One region of the Desulfoluna sp. HI9BLuna genome, then DNA from elsewhere that is predicted to be linked to it. Evidence: riboswitches for the same ligand, from Rfam matches in the RefSeq annotation. Region 1 holds a riboswitch; the other holds the start of a gene.

Region 1 (7,259 bases):
CTGTGCGTCGGTGAGGGTTCCCCCGACGGCAGGTGCAGAGGCAGGCTCAACGGTCTCTTGGGACTCCTGATCGGTCTCTTTGGCCATGGCGACCGCAACCGGGGCAGACGGCTCGTCTGGTATGGGCGAGGGCTCCGGATCTTCAGCCGCCACGGGCGGAGCAGGCGTGGGAAGCTCCTCCACGGGCTCAAGAACGGGGACCTTCTTTTTTGCTGCTTTCTTAGGCTTGATGCGCTTTGCCTGTGTTTTCTTTTTTTGAACAGGAGGCTTTTTGGAAGGAACTGGTTTTTTCTTTTTGGGGGGCGTTTTCTGGGGTTTCGGCTTTGTCACCGCTTTGGGCGGGACAGCGGACTGCACCGACGGAACAGTCATGGAAACGGAAATGGTGGTGCCGTGGGTGGGGGCAGACGGAGGGAAGACCGATGCCGTGGGCAAGGGCACCAGGAAAAAAAAAGCATGCAGCAAGGCGGCTGCACAGGCGGAAAGCATCAGGCGATTCACGGCTTTGCCACCTCCGCCTGAAGGGCGATGTCACAGATTCCCGCTCCGCGGATGGTGTCCATGACATGGAAAAGATTTTGATACGACAGGTCTTTGTGGCCGCTGAGAATGACCTGTTTTTTTTTCTTCCCCTCAAAGTATCGCTTTACCCTGGCACCTAGGTCCGCCAGGATCACTTCTTCCTTCCCCATATACACCCGGCCGTCTGCTTCCACGGAGATGATGAGCTCCGTTGTCTCCTCCATGTGCTCGGCCTGGGCAGATTCCGGGAGCTCAAGGCGGATGCCGTTGTGGTAACTCATGGAGAGCATGGCGTAGATAAAAAAAACGAGCAGGAGGAACACCACGTCGATGAGCGGCAACATGTCCGGCTTGTTCTTGATGCTGAAATCTCGTTTGACTTTCATCTGGAAAACCTTTTTCTTAAAAAACACCGCCTGAAAGGGATCCCCCCTTACATGGAGGCGATGGTGCCTTTCCGTACACTACGTAACATGCCCCGGGATTCACCACACAAGGGTATGCTCATACATTGCATGCACCCGGTACCGGGCTATTTAGATGGTTTGTGCGCGCATGCTTATCCCCTGCCCCCGGCTGCGAGCTTTCCCTCTTCCGGACGTTGCACATCGTGGTTGCCGTTGGCTCTTTTTTCATAGGTAATCTCAAGGGAGGTGGCATATTTTTCGATGGCAAGGGCCGAAGCTTCGGCACAGGCGTTGAAGTAGTTGCAGGGAAGCAGGGTCAGAATACTGATGGAAAGGCCCGCAGCCGTCGTAATGAGAGCCTGGGCAATCCCCCCTGTCACGGCCTGGGGATCGCCGATACCCTTGGCCCCAAGCATATCGAAAGAATGGATGATGCCCACCACGGTTCCCAGGATCCCCAGCAAGGGAGCCACAGTGATGATGGTTTCCAACACGCCCATGAAACGCCTCATCTTGCGCAGCTCATCCGATGCCGCCGATTCCATGGCCATGGCCATGGAGTAATCGCGATGCAGGATGCCGTTGATCAGGATACGGATAATGAAGTTGCGGGAGCCCCGTGCAGCCAGGCGGATCTCGTCCCAGAGCCCCTGCTCGGCAAGGTCCAGGACCCGATAGACCAGTTCTCGGTCCTTATCCCGCCTGATGCGGAGCCAGAAGATGGATCGCTCAATGATAAGGGTCAGTGACACAAAAGAACATAAAACCAGCGGTAGCATCAGCAGGCCGCCGCTTTTCAATAAGTGAATCATGTTGCCTGTACCTGTCTCGGGATGAAAACACCAAAGCCTCGCAGAAACAAAATCATTTCAGCAAGGCGCTGTGATAACTAGGGATCAATTGCCATGATCGCTGCGATATATAGCACAGATCATCCGGCAATGCGAGATGATCCCATCAACAAAAAATCTCCGAATCCAGCCGGATATCATGGGAGGGGGGAGGGACGCCGTTGTCCCTCCCCTGCCCCTGATTCCAACCACAGATCAGGAGATACACATGATGCTCCGAGTCAACGGGCGGAGCAACACCCCTTATCCGGCCCTTTCCTTTGCATTCGGTTCAAAAAGAACCGAACCGCCCTCCGCAAGGAGGATCTCCCGCCCTCTTAGCAGCTGCCCAATCATACAGCCAAAGACGGGAAAAACGGGGGCGGCCTGCCCTGATGCGCCGGGCACGGCCTTCAAGGGGTTTTCAAGGGGGCGACGATGCCCCCCTGATTTTCCGCCGGTGTCACAGGTCCGGCGAAAATTGGTGAGCGGGGAAACCGGTCCCAGCCCGGGTCGTGGGGACAACCCGGATTAGTAGGACCAGGTTACCCCGGCAAAAAATCGGCGGCCCGGGATGGGGTATCCCAGAACATAGGCCGCATCTTCATCAAACAGGTTTTTGACTTCACCGCGCAGGGACAGGCTCCCTAACTTGTCCGTGGTCAGCACGCGTTTGGTGATGGTGAAATTGGTCACGGTGACCGAAGGAAGCGTCACATCGGATGTTGACCAGTCAGGGTTGTACTTAACCACATCCTGGCTGCTCAGGTATGAGACGCTGAGATCCGAAGAGAACCCATCCAGATCGGTCAGAGCGATGCCTGCTGAAATATCGAGATCCGATGTATACTTGAGGTCTTTGTCGGTCTCTGCATCCTCGTATTTGAAAAGATGTGTCAGCGTGGCGTAGGGCCTGAGTTCCCAGCCCCCGAAGATGTCGGAGAATGTGTAGGAAAATTCGCCTTCAACGCCACTGATGGTTGCTTCATCCAGGTTTTTGTAGGTAGTAAATCCATGCTGCTTGTCAGTCACGATTTTATCATCATATTCGGTGGTAAAAACGGTGAGGCCTGTTTTTAAGCTACCACGGGTAATATCCACTCCCGCTTCATAGGTTCGGCTTTTCTCCGGGTTCAAATCCGGGTTGCCGACATAATGAGTCCCGTAAGACGTAAAATCAGCGGCCAGCTGTTCTGCAGAGGGCATGCGAAAGGCGTCGGCAACGGATGCCCTGAGCTTGACCTGCTTGGAGAGGTTGTAGACAACGCCCAGGCTTGGGTTCAGGTCATCATCGGATTTATCGCTGCCTTGATCTCCGGAAATATCTACGGAGTAGTGATCATACCGAGCCCCACCGATGAAAATTAATTTCTGGTCAAGAAGTTTAACCTTTCCCAGGGCAAATCCGGCTGTGTTGTCAAATGCTGTGTTATTCGGTGCACTGGGCTCGTTGGTCACATCATAATCCACCCAATCCACGCCGGTGGTAAGCCCGAATCGCTGACCATCGTATGAAACTTGGGCCTGAGCGCCCTTGCTGTCTGTTTCATGCACACTGGGAATGCCGTCATCCCACCCCGAGGCATTGCTATCTGAAGGGTCATTCCACGTGTCTTTGTCCGTTCCGCCGAAGTATCGAAGCATCCATGCCAGTGACGATGTGCTGTTTTTCCCGTCATAAGTAACGTCGTAGTAGCTGTTTTTCGAATCTTTTGTGTTGTCCAGGTCGTTGGCGTCGATACTGCCGGGGTTGCCGATGTCGTCGCCATCAAAGAGCGTATACGTCAATCCGATGCGGTGTCCGGGAGAAAACTCATACCCTGTGTTCAGGCTGGCACGAAGGATTCCATCATTACCCGTGTTCAAGTATTCCTTGCCGCTGCCTGTTTCGTAATCGCCTTCTTCGGAATGGGATACAGACGCAGAGAAATCGATTTTGCCAGCGGTTCCCGACACGTCAGTTCCAAATTCGTTGTAGTCATAAGATCCGGTCTTTGCGTAAGCTGAAACGGTGGGCTTCCCGGTCCCTTTTTTGGTAATAACGTTTACAACGCCACCCATGGCCGCCGAACCGTACTGAACGGCTGCAGGCCCCTTGATAATTTCCACTCGTTCAACATTTTTTGTGATCAGTTTGGCTGCGTTGCCGGTCCCTGCACGGCGACCATCAATGAGGATAAGCACATTACCCATCAGGTCGTTTCCATGGGTGTCTGTGCTGAACCCACGGATCTTCACAGTCGTCAGAGCTCCGGGATACTCGCGTATTTGAACGCCGCCCTTTTCCACAAGCAGCTCTCCCAAGTTTCTTGCCGAGGAGTTCTCGATTGTTTCCGAGTCAATCACCGTCACAGCCGCCGCCACTTCCGTAATGCTCTCTTTGGCTCGCGACGCGGTCACCACATATTCATCCAGGGCAGCGTCGGTTGCCCAGGCCGGGGAGCTGGCCGCCACCCAGGCGGCGACAGCACCGATCATCAGACTTTTTCTCATTACTTTTCCTTCCACAAACATCAGACTTCGTTTTGCATTGGAGGCGGCGATCCTCCATGCAGAACGACCACCTGAACCACTGCTGTTTCGAGTTGCGGGGGGCTTCCATTCAAGGGGGCTGGGTATAAGGAGAGAAGAGAGACACCTCGGGCGTTTCGCCCAAACAAAAAAGCCCCATGCCGCTCCTTAAATAAAAAGGGGGCATGGGGCCGTTTTTCCCATGTCGTCTGATCAGGTCTCCAGTTCCTACCGCGAGAACGAAACCCCTCACCTGATTGTACTTTACAAAAAGCATAAGCAGGTGAATTCACCCTGGCAGGTCTTCTGACTTCCGGATCGTCCGAACCCTCGCGCCTTCCCGCTCAGATCATGAGCAGTGGCGTATATACGAAGTTCGTCCCCGGTTACAGCGGCGGGCCCGTCCCCGATTTTCACGGGGTTCCCTTTTAAGCAGCATCTCTTTGTTAAAAAAGAAGCGTGCACCAGAGATCAATTTGTATGTTTATCTACACAAGATATTCGACGTGTGTCAAACACTTTCTTATCTTTTTTGTCACCCCTTCTGTGCGTGAACAAGGGGCGCCGTTTTTTTCTTTTGCTCATGCCTGCAGTTAAGAGTGTAATAGCCTTATATTGCAGTAAAAATAAAAACGCATAACAATAAGAAAAACAGATCCTGCGGCTTGATTCACCACGTCACCAGAAAGGTGTTACACCGTTTCCGATTCAAGGACCATGTCCATAGCCTCTTCCAGGTGCCGGACAAAGAGCCGCACAATCTCCGGCATGTACCCGATACCCCGCTCGATGAAGGTGACTTCAATGCCTTCTGTTGCAAAGAGGTTTTTCCAGGAGTCTTCATCGTTGACAGCCAGGTCTTTCAGGTAATGCACCCCGGCCACCAGCATCAGCGGAACGATCTTCACCCGAGTAAAACCGGCTGCTTTAACCGTACTTACGATATCCTCAGCCTCGGGAAAGCCCTCCACCACCCCCGTAAAGGCACTGGGGCCGTAGGTGCTTTTCAGCATCGCGTCCAGGGCGAAATAGGTGGTCCAGGCCGGGTGATCGGTGCCGTGGCCGATAAACAGGGTGGCTTCCGTGTTGGAGGCGGTTTGCGGTTGCATGGTTTCCAGGAAATATCCGGGTTATGCATTGGCTTTGGTCATGCCCCAGGCAAACAACCCGATAAAGCCCAGGAGAAAAATTGCCGCATACCACATCACCCCGGATGAGGAGAGTTTTGTGGTCTCTTCCCTGGTCTCGATTTTTTCCATCTTGTACCCCTGGACCTTTCGGTCGCCGCTGCCGGTTTCAGTCACCTCAAGGGCTTCGGCTTCTGACGGAGTTGCAGGATCGGATACCTGAGAGGCTTCGGCTTTTTCAACGGGCGCATTTGTATGGGGCTTTGCGGCCGCCAGGACCTTGTCGTGGACCGCTTTTTGTTTGGCTCGCTGATTTTCAAGGGTCGTTCCCACGGCCTCTTCCATGGCCAGGGTGAATTTTTCCACCATCTCCGGGGAGAGCATGCCGGGCATGGAGATAAGGGTCACCACCATCTGATTCAATAAGGGGTTGTTGCAGGTGTGGTCGCAGCAGGCCACGCCCTTTTCAATGACGCCCACGGCGTATTCTTTGGCCAGGTTCTTCGTCACGGATTCGTCCGGAGCCCAGTACCCTTTCCTCACGGACTCAAGCATGCGGGCCGTGAGGGATTGATAGGCCCAGGGGTTGGCCTTGTTGAAAAACGTTTTCAGGTCCAGGCCCAGGCTGTCATTCACATAGACGTCGTAAGTCTGCTGCCAGGAGGTCTCTTTGACGGCATGGGGAACCGTTACCTGCCAGCCCCACATGTACTCCACAAAATGGGCCATCTCACGTGCCCCGGCGTAATCCTCTTTTTTCATGGCCGCAATCCACTTGGGATTGATGTAGCGACTCCTGAGCTCCCGGCCGATGGTTTTGTCGATGCCCTCCACGGTGACGGCGTCCGGGCGATCCTGGCGGGTCATCACAACGTCGGGGCGGGTGCCCGTCTCTTTTTCTACGGCAAGGGAGAGGCCACCCAGGTACTGAAAGACATCGTCGTTGTCCATGGTTCCGTACAGGGCAGACGAGCTGCTGTGGACCGTTGCGGAAACGTTTTTAAGGTTCTCTGCCAACAACCCTTGTGCCTCCTCGCCCCAGAGGTCCTGGCCGAAGGCGAACCCCATGCGTCGCTTCCACACATCGGCGATCTCCTGGTCGGACTCCCAGAATCCGCTCATGCCCGTCATTTCCGACACACCGTTACCGTAGCTCCCGGGTTTGCCCGTAAAAATGCGGACCCGGGAAAGGGTCTCGGCCCGTTCAGGGGAAATGCCCTGCTCTTCCAGCGCACGTCGGGTCCGTGCGCTATGCTTTGCCAGGAAATTCTCCACATCGTTGGCTGCGATGGCCTGCTGAACGGCCTTGTCCAGAAGCGTCATCTTTTCGGGAAACAGATCCCGGTAGAGCCCTGAAGGGTTGATAAGCACGTCAATACGCGGTCGCCCCAGCATGGCACCGGGCACCACCCGCGTCCCGGAAACGCGCCCGGAGGCGTCCCACACCGGCTCCACACCCATGAGCCACAAAATAGTGCCCTCGTTGATGCCCTCGTTTCGAAGGGTCTCCGTGGCCCAGAGAACCACGGCCACCTTTTCCGGGTACTCCCCTTTTTCACGGAGCTGTCGCTGAAGAATCTCTTCGCCGGCTTTGGCCCCGAGCTTCCAGGCCTCCCTGGTGGGAATCTTGCAGGACGAAATACCGTAGAAATTTTTGCCCGTAGGAACCGACAAAGGGTTCCGAATGGGGTCGTTCCCCTCCCCCGCCGGAACAAACCGGCCGGACAGGGCCCGCACCGTGCGTTCCAGCTCCAGATTACCGGAGTTCCGGATCCCCCGGGCCATGGCCTTGGTATCCAGGCCGGGCCGGAGTTCCGCCGCCAGCGCGGAAAAATCCTCGGCCTCCTGGTCCGACGGCGAGA
Region 2 (7,259 bases), 1.6 Mb from region 1:
CTGAGATCATTTTCCGACAGGTGGACGTGGCGGCTGTTGCCATCACGGACACCACCCATGTGTTGGCCCACATGGGGGTTGGGGCGGATCACCACATTGCCGGGGAGCCCATCCGCACCGCCGCCACCCGCATGGTTCTGGACGACGGGCTGCCCCTGTTCCGGCACACGAAACGGGAGATCGCCTGCCCCCACCATGGATGCCCCTTTCATCACGGCATCATCGTCCCCTTGAAAAAGGGGGAGAGCATCGTGGGGACCCTGAAGTTTTACGGTACCCGGGAAAAACCCCTGGACAAGGTCCATTTCCAGACCGCCCGGGGGCTTGCCGTGCTGTTCTCTACCCAGTTGGAGCTGGAAGACATCCAGATCCAGGCCCGGATGCTGGCCTATGCGGAGATCAGGCGGCTCCAGGCCCAGATCAACCCCCATTTTCTCTTCAACTCCCTTAACACCATCGCCAGCTTCTGCCGTACCCGACCCGATCGGGCCAGGGAGCTGATCCTGGACCTGTCCAGCTACATGCGCCGGAACCTCGACCAGAGCAAGGGCTACATCACCGTCCAGGAGGAGTTGGAGCAGGTGGAGGCGTACCTGGCCATTGAGCAGGCCCGCTTCGGCGACCGCGTCTCCTATCGGCTTGATGTGGGGGAGGGGTGCGACAACTGGCCCATCCCCGCCCTGGTGATCCAGCCCGTGGTGGAAAATGCCGTCAAGCACGGGATCACCCCCAAGGAAAAGGGGGGCACGGTGGCTGTTTCCATTGACTGTGATGCAACGCTTCTCACGGTGCGGGTGACCGACGACGGCGTGGGAATGTCCGAGGAGACAGTGGGCCGTCTGTATAATCCCGAGGAGCTGGCCGCGGCCGGTGAGGGCATCGGGGTGCGGAACACCATCCACAGGCTCCGGCGGATCTACGGCCCCTCCTGCCGCATGGTCATCGAGAGCACCCAGGGCCAGGGCACGGAGGTCTCCTTTTCCATCCCCCGGAACCACCCTCCAGCCCGTCCCTGACCTCCCTTTTTGAAAGCTCTCTGGCCGCCCCTTTGGGCGGCCATGTTGTTTCGGCACCCTCCTGATGCATTCCATCCTCGAAAAACGACATGGGCCGTTTCGAGCGTGGCGTATCCCCTTTTTAATCCGCTACAACAGCAGGTGTGAAAGAGGAACCGCCCCACGGGCGATCAATGCGTTTTGTCATGGAGGTCATTTAGATTATGCTTACTTTTTTTGCGTGCGTCGCTGCACTGATTCTCGGGTACTTTACCTACGGTACCTTTGTTGAAAAAACCTTCGGGCCGGACAGTTCCCGAAGGACCCCCGCCTACGAGCTTGAGGACGGGGTGGACTACATGCCCCTTCCCAAGTGGAAGGTGTTGTTTATTCAGGTCCTGGACATTGCCGGGATCGGCCCCATTTTCGGCCCCATCCTGGGGGCCCTCTACGGCCCGGTGGCCCTGGTCTGGATCGTCATCGGGTGTATCTTTGCCGGGGCGGTTCACGACTACTTCTCCGGCATGCTCTCCATGCGGAACCGCGGGGGCAGCATCCCCGAGGTGGTGGGTGACTTCCTCGGTATGCCCGCCCGACAGGCCATGCGGGTCTTTTCCGTTGTGCTCCTCATGCTGGTGGGCGTGATTTTCGTTCTGGCCCCGGCCAAGCTCCTCACCGGGCTCACCGGCGTGAACACCCAGATTTTTATCTTTGCCATCTTTGGCTACTATTTCCTTGCCACCATTCTTCCCATCGACAAGGTCATCGGAAAGATCTATCCCCTGCTGGGCGCCCTGCTGCTCATCACCACTGTCGCCACCGTGGTGGCCCTGATGTTCGGTGGCTATGAGATCCTGCCCAACCTGGATGTGACCACCAGCGCCCATCCTGCGAACAAGCCCATCTGGCCCCTGCTGTTTATTACCCTTTCCTGCGGTGCCATCAGCGGGTTCCACTCCACCCAGTCTCCCTTGATGGCCCGGTGCGTCAAAAACGAAAAGGACGGCCGCGCTGTCTTCTACGGCGCCATGATCCTGGAAGGGATCATCGCCCTGATCTGGGCCACCGTGGGGCTCTCTTTCTACAAGTCTCCGGAAGCCCTGAACGCCGTGATTGCCGCAGGGACTCCTTCAGCCGTTGTCTCTGAAGTCTCCAACGTTCTTCTGGGTCCCGTGGGCGGCTTTCTGGCGGTCATTGGGGTTATCGTTCTGCCCATCACCAGCGGGGACACCGCTTTCCGAAGCACCCGCCTGATCCTGGCCGAGTCCTTTAAGGTGAGCCAGTCCCAGACCGCCAAGCGGCTCATGATCGCCGTGCCCCTGTTTGCCCTGGGCTTTGTCATCTCTACCCAGAACTTCGGGATCATCTGGCGCTACTTCGGGTTCTCCAACCAGGCCCTGGCCACTCTGGTACTCTGGTCCGCCGCAGTCTTCCTTGCCAAGGAGATGAAGAATTACTGGATCGCCTGCCTGCCGGCGACCTTTATGACCTCTGTGGTGGTCACCTTCATCCTTCAGGCCAAAATCGGCTTCGGGCTCTCCATCGGAACCTCCACCGTCATCGGTGTGGGTACCGCCGTGGTACTGCTCTGCCTCTTCGTCTTCAAGTTTTCCGGTGTGCGGGCAGCGAAACGTGCCGACGGACTTGCTGAATAAGCACTGCCCGTGAAGGAATTTTCCGCCATGTTCCCTGTCCGGTGCCATCGTTCGGATTTTTAAAGGGATGGCCGTCGGGCAGGGAATGGGGCATGGGCCTTAGATTGGCTTGACAACCGGAAAAGTGTGGCTTAGGATCACATCCTATGCTTGGTGCAGCTAATGCTTAATAGGGAACTCCGTGAGAATCGGAGACGGGCCCGCCGCTGTAACCGGGGACGTCCTTCGCAACAACGCCACTTTCTTGATGCGTCCGAAGTGATCGGGTCGAACAATGAGGGGAAGGCGCGAAGGCTCGGATGATCCGGAAGTCAGAAGACCTGCCATGCGCTATATGATGTCCCGTTGTCTGATGTTATCGTCATATCTTCACCGTGGTGAGAGGGGCGGCCTGAAACAGGAAAAGCCGCCGGAACACGGGGATTGAATCATATAGAAGTGGCGCACTGCCGTGGTAAAGGGTGCGCCCGACTTTGAGGATTGAATACGGAATCCCCATGCTTGCATACGATTGCAGGCATGGGGATTTTTTTGTTTGGAAGACCCGAAAATTTGTCCCCGTCACGGCGGTCGATTTTCGGGTGAGTACGTGACCGGGTCCCCGCAAGGGGTCTTGCATACACGCAGGAAGGGAATCCCGTGAAAATCGGGAACGGTCCCGCCGCTGTAACCGGGAACCGTACGGCACGGGTGAGGGGAATCTCTCTCATCCATAAGCCACTGCCCGCTGCTGGCTCTCCTTTTCAGGCCGGCGGCAACCAGGGCGGGAAGGTGCGCCGTTCGGAACGCCCGGGAGTCAGAAGACCTGCCCGGCATAAGACGTGATGTTTTGGGTGCGGCATGCCGCATCACAAAACACCCCTGCGGAGAACAGGGGAACCGCGTGATGAAAAGGGCGAAGCAAACAGGGAACAGCCCTTTTTCGGAGATGGTCGGACCGGAGGGGCTGTGCAAGGAGTCAGCCGGGCTCCGGTCCTTTGTAAATGATCAGTTTATAAAGGAGCCGATGATGAAAAAAGGCATGATTCTTTGTGTGCAGGGGCAGCTACCCGAAGGCGTTGCCCCGGATGACCTGCTTAAGGGCGGCCATCTGTCCTTTGACGTGGACAAGGTGGCCGTGGTCTCTCCCCTGGACGGAGAAGGAGACATCCATTGGGCATGGTGGCGCATGATATCCAAGGGGTTTACCTCGATTCAGTGCCGTATGGCCGGGTATGAAAAGGGGCGTATTGCTTTAAAAGGAGGCAGCGTTCCCATCTGGTCCATCGGTTGAATGCCTGGGTATCATATTTAATAAATACACCTGTTACGTACGGAGATTTAAAAACGATGAAAAAGACGACCCTTCTGCTTTTGATTGTATCACTGCTGTCCTTTCTGGGTGTAAATCCCGCCACGGCAGCCACCAAAAAAGAGGCGGTGGACGCCGTGGTTATTGCAAGCTTCGGCACCAGCTACCCCGAAGCCCTTCAGGCCATTCTCACCATCGACAAAGAGATGAGAAAAGAGTTCCCCAAGGCAGAGATCAAGCACGCCTTTACCTCCAACATCATCCGGGGCATCTGGCACGACCGCGCCAATGACGCCGCCTGGAAAAAAGCCAACCCCGGCGTTCCTGCGTGGCTGTATGACGTCAAAGGCCCCCTGGCAACCTTCGGCGCCCTGCAGGAAGAGGGCAAAAAGCGCGTGGTGGTACAGACCACCCACGTCTACGCCGGGGAAGAGTACCTTGATCTCAAGGCCTATGTGGACGCCATTGCAGGCATCGATACCCTCCGCGCCAAGTGGAAGCCCTTCTCCTATCTGACCCTGGGCCGTCCCGCCCTTGGCAAAGCCGGGTTGCACCCCGAGTACCGAAATGACATTGAAACCGCCGCCAAGACCATGGCCGCGGATGTGAAAAAGGCCAAAAAGATGGGCGCTGTGCTGGTCTACATGGGCCACGGAAACGAGGTGTTTCCCACCAGCGCGTACATTGAATTCCAGAAGACCATGAATGCCATGTACCCTGAGGTCACCACCCTGGTGGGGACCGTGGAGGGCTACCCCGGCCTCGATGACGTCACCACCGCCCTGAAGCACATCAAGGCCAAGAAGGTCTTCATGAAGCCCTTTATGGTGGTTGCCGGTGACCATGCCAGAAATGACATGGCCGGAGAAGAAGACGACGCCTGGAAGACCATCATGGAGAAGATGGGCATCAAGGTGACTTGCGAGCTCAAAGGCCTGGGCGAGAACCCCGAGTGGGCCAAGCTCTACGCAAAGCATGCCGTGGACGCGGTAACGGTTCACACCGGCAAGTAGTTTTCTATGGTTTGGTGGCCTCCGGCGGCCCTGCCGGAGGCTAAACTTTTAATCCGCCTTCGCCCAAGGGCTACGGTGCGACATGAAAGTTTAACAAACAGGTTTCAAAAACCCTTTTTGGGTGAGTTTTGCTTTAAAGGCGGATGTGATTTGACCCGAGGAACGAGGGACAAAACGCATCCGCAACCAGCTTTCAAGGTGGCACACCTTGCCGCCGGAGGTTTTCGCTTTTAAACCCGAACGTTGATGGAAGGCCCCCCATGACCATCGCCACGGAGTCCATGAGGAAAACAAAACCCTCCCTTGCCCTGATGAAAGGCTCGGCAGGGTTGGTGTGCTTGTGCGCGCTCCTTTTCTGCGCGGTGCTGCTTTCGGCCCGCATGGGGTTTGTGGCGTTTTCTTTTAAGGACGTCCTTGGGGCCCTCTGGAACGGGATCACCGGCACGGACGGGGCCACGGCAGCGGCTGAAACAGCCCGGGTCATGGTCTGGGAGGTGAGGCTTCCCCGCATCCTGACGGCGGCAGCCGCAGGGGCCGGGCTGGCCGTGGCCGGGGCCGTCTATCAGAATATTCTCCTGAATCCCCTGGCCGACCCTTATACCCTGGGCGTCTCCTCCGGTGCCGCCTTTGGCGCGGCCGTGGCCCTTCTCTTCGGCATGGGCAAGACTCTCTTGTCCGTTCCCCTCTTTGCCTTTGGCGGCGCCATCCTCACCCTGTTTATCGTCATCGCCATGGCCTCACCGTCGGGGCGGCTGCTTCGGTGTGGCATCGACTCTTCCAACCTCATCTTATCGGGCATCATGGTGTCGGCCATCCTCTCGGCGGGTTTGAGCTTCATGAAATACCTGGCCGACGAGCAGGTGTCCGTCATCATCTTCTGGCTCATGGGCAGCTTTGCCGCGGCCACCTGGCGTGATGCCGCTGTTCTCTCGGGCGTTTCCGGGGCCGGGTTTCTCCTCTTTCTCTTTTACGCCCGGGATCTGAACCTTCTGGCCCTGGGCGAAAAAAGCGCCCGAAGCCTGGGGGTGGATACCTCCAAGACGGTCCTTATTCTTCTGGTGGCCGCGTCCCTTGTGGCGGCGGTCTGCGTGGCGGTCTCCGGTATTATCGGCTTTGTGGGGCTTCTGGTGCCCCATATGGTGCGGTTTGTCACCGGGCCGGATGCCCGGAAGCTTCTTCCCGCAACCCTTATCATCGGGGCGGTGCTCCTGCTTTTTGCCGACACCGTGACCCGTGCGGTGCTACCCTATGAAGTGCCCATCGGGGTGCTCACGGCCCTCATCGGCGGGCCGGTGTTCTGCGTGATCTTTCGAAAGAGCCGCATGGGAGGGGGGGCATAGGCATGACGGACAGCGTGCTCCACATGGAAGGGATTTCCTTTAAGCGCGGCAGGCGAGAGGTGCTTAAAGGCGTTGACGCCCGTTTTGAGAAGGGCGTGTTCCACGCCATCCTAGGGCCCAACGGGGTGGGAAAGAGCACCCTGGTGGAAATTTTGAGCGGACAGATGGACCCCGATGCCGGGACCACCTCTCTTTTCGGGACCCCGGTCCGCAAGCTGTCCGCCCGCAAGGTGGCCCGGCAGGTGGCGGTGGTGTCCCAGAGCCACGAGGTACGTTTTGCCTTTTCCGTGCGGGAGGTGGTGATGATGGGCAGGCATCCCCACATCGACCGGTTCGGATCCCCGTCGGAAAACGATTTCAAGCTGGCGGACGAGGCCATGGCCGTGGCCGATATCCGTCACCTGGCCGACCGCCCCGTCACCGAGGTGAGCGGGGGAGAGCGCCAGAGGACCCTTTTTGCCCGTGCCCTGGCCCAGGACACCCCAGTGCTGATTCTGGACGAGGCCACCAGCAATCTGGACATGAAACACACCTTGAGCCTCCTCTCCGTGGTGCGGGAGAAGGTGAAACAGGAAAACCGATGCGTTGTGGGCGTGTTTCAGGACATCAATACCGCCGCGCTCTTCTGCGATCGGTTCCATTTTTTGAAAGAGGGGCGCATGGCCGTGTCCGGCTCCGTGGAAGAGACCCTTACCCCCGAGACCCTCTGGGAGGTGTTCGGGGTCAAGGCCCGGGTCATGACAGACGAGGTGACCCGGAGCCGTCAGGTGCTCTTTGATGCGGGAGGGTTCCATGGGTAGAACTCTTCTTCGCATCCTCTGTTTTTGCCTTGTGGCCGGGTTGATGGCACCTGCCGCCGATGCCGCCCGGATTACCGACGCATCCGGTCAGGTGGTGACCTTCGACAAACCCTTTACCCGAATCATCTCCCTTTACAGCGCCCACACCGACAACCTCCTGGCCAT

The links. A riboswitch is a leader RNA that binds a small molecule or an ion and turns the genes downstream of it on or off. The one in region 1 is predicted to bind cobalamin.
Region 2: it holds a riboswitch for cobalamin, as region 1 does, so the genes downstream of both, ACOYW0_RS18275 (hypothetical protein) here and ACOYW0_RS24665 (TonB-dependent receptor plug domain-containing protein) in region 1, are expected to answer to the same signal.

What each region holds. Positions count from the first base shown of each region.
Region 1 covers NZ_CP186555.1:6,068,544-6,075,802, forward strand. Annotated here, with positions in the region: gene ACOYW0_RS24650 (energy transducer TonB) at 1-501, opposite strand, end outside; gene ACOYW0_RS24655 (ExbD/TolR family protein) at 498-908, opposite strand; gene ACOYW0_RS24660 (MotA/TolQ/ExbB proton channel family protein) at 1,082-1,681, opposite strand; gene ACOYW0_RS24665 (TonB-dependent receptor plug domain-containing protein) at 2,291-4,252, opposite strand; cobalamin riboswitch at 4,550-4,754, opposite strand; gene ACOYW0_RS24670 (sirohydrochlorin cobaltochelatase) at 4,963-5,379, opposite strand; gene ACOYW0_RS24675 (cobaltochelatase subunit CobN) at 5,401-7,259, opposite strand, start outside.
Region 2 covers NZ_CP186555.1:4,477,563-4,484,821, forward strand. Annotated here, with positions in the region: gene ACOYW0_RS18265 (LytS/YhcK type 5TM receptor domain-containing protein) at 1-1,016, shown strand, start outside; gene ACOYW0_RS18270 (carbon starvation CstA family protein) at 1,220-2,650, shown strand; cobalamin riboswitch at 2,785-2,992, shown strand; cobalamin riboswitch at 3,229-3,477, shown strand; gene ACOYW0_RS18275 (hypothetical protein) at 3,672-3,923, shown strand; gene ACOYW0_RS18280 (sirohydrochlorin cobaltochelatase) at 3,980-4,954, shown strand; gene ACOYW0_RS18285 (FecCD family ABC transporter permease) at 5,215-6,294, shown strand; gene ACOYW0_RS18290 (ABC transporter ATP-binding protein) at 6,297-7,094, shown strand; gene ACOYW0_RS18295 (ABC transporter substrate-binding protein) at 7,087-7,259, shown strand, end outside.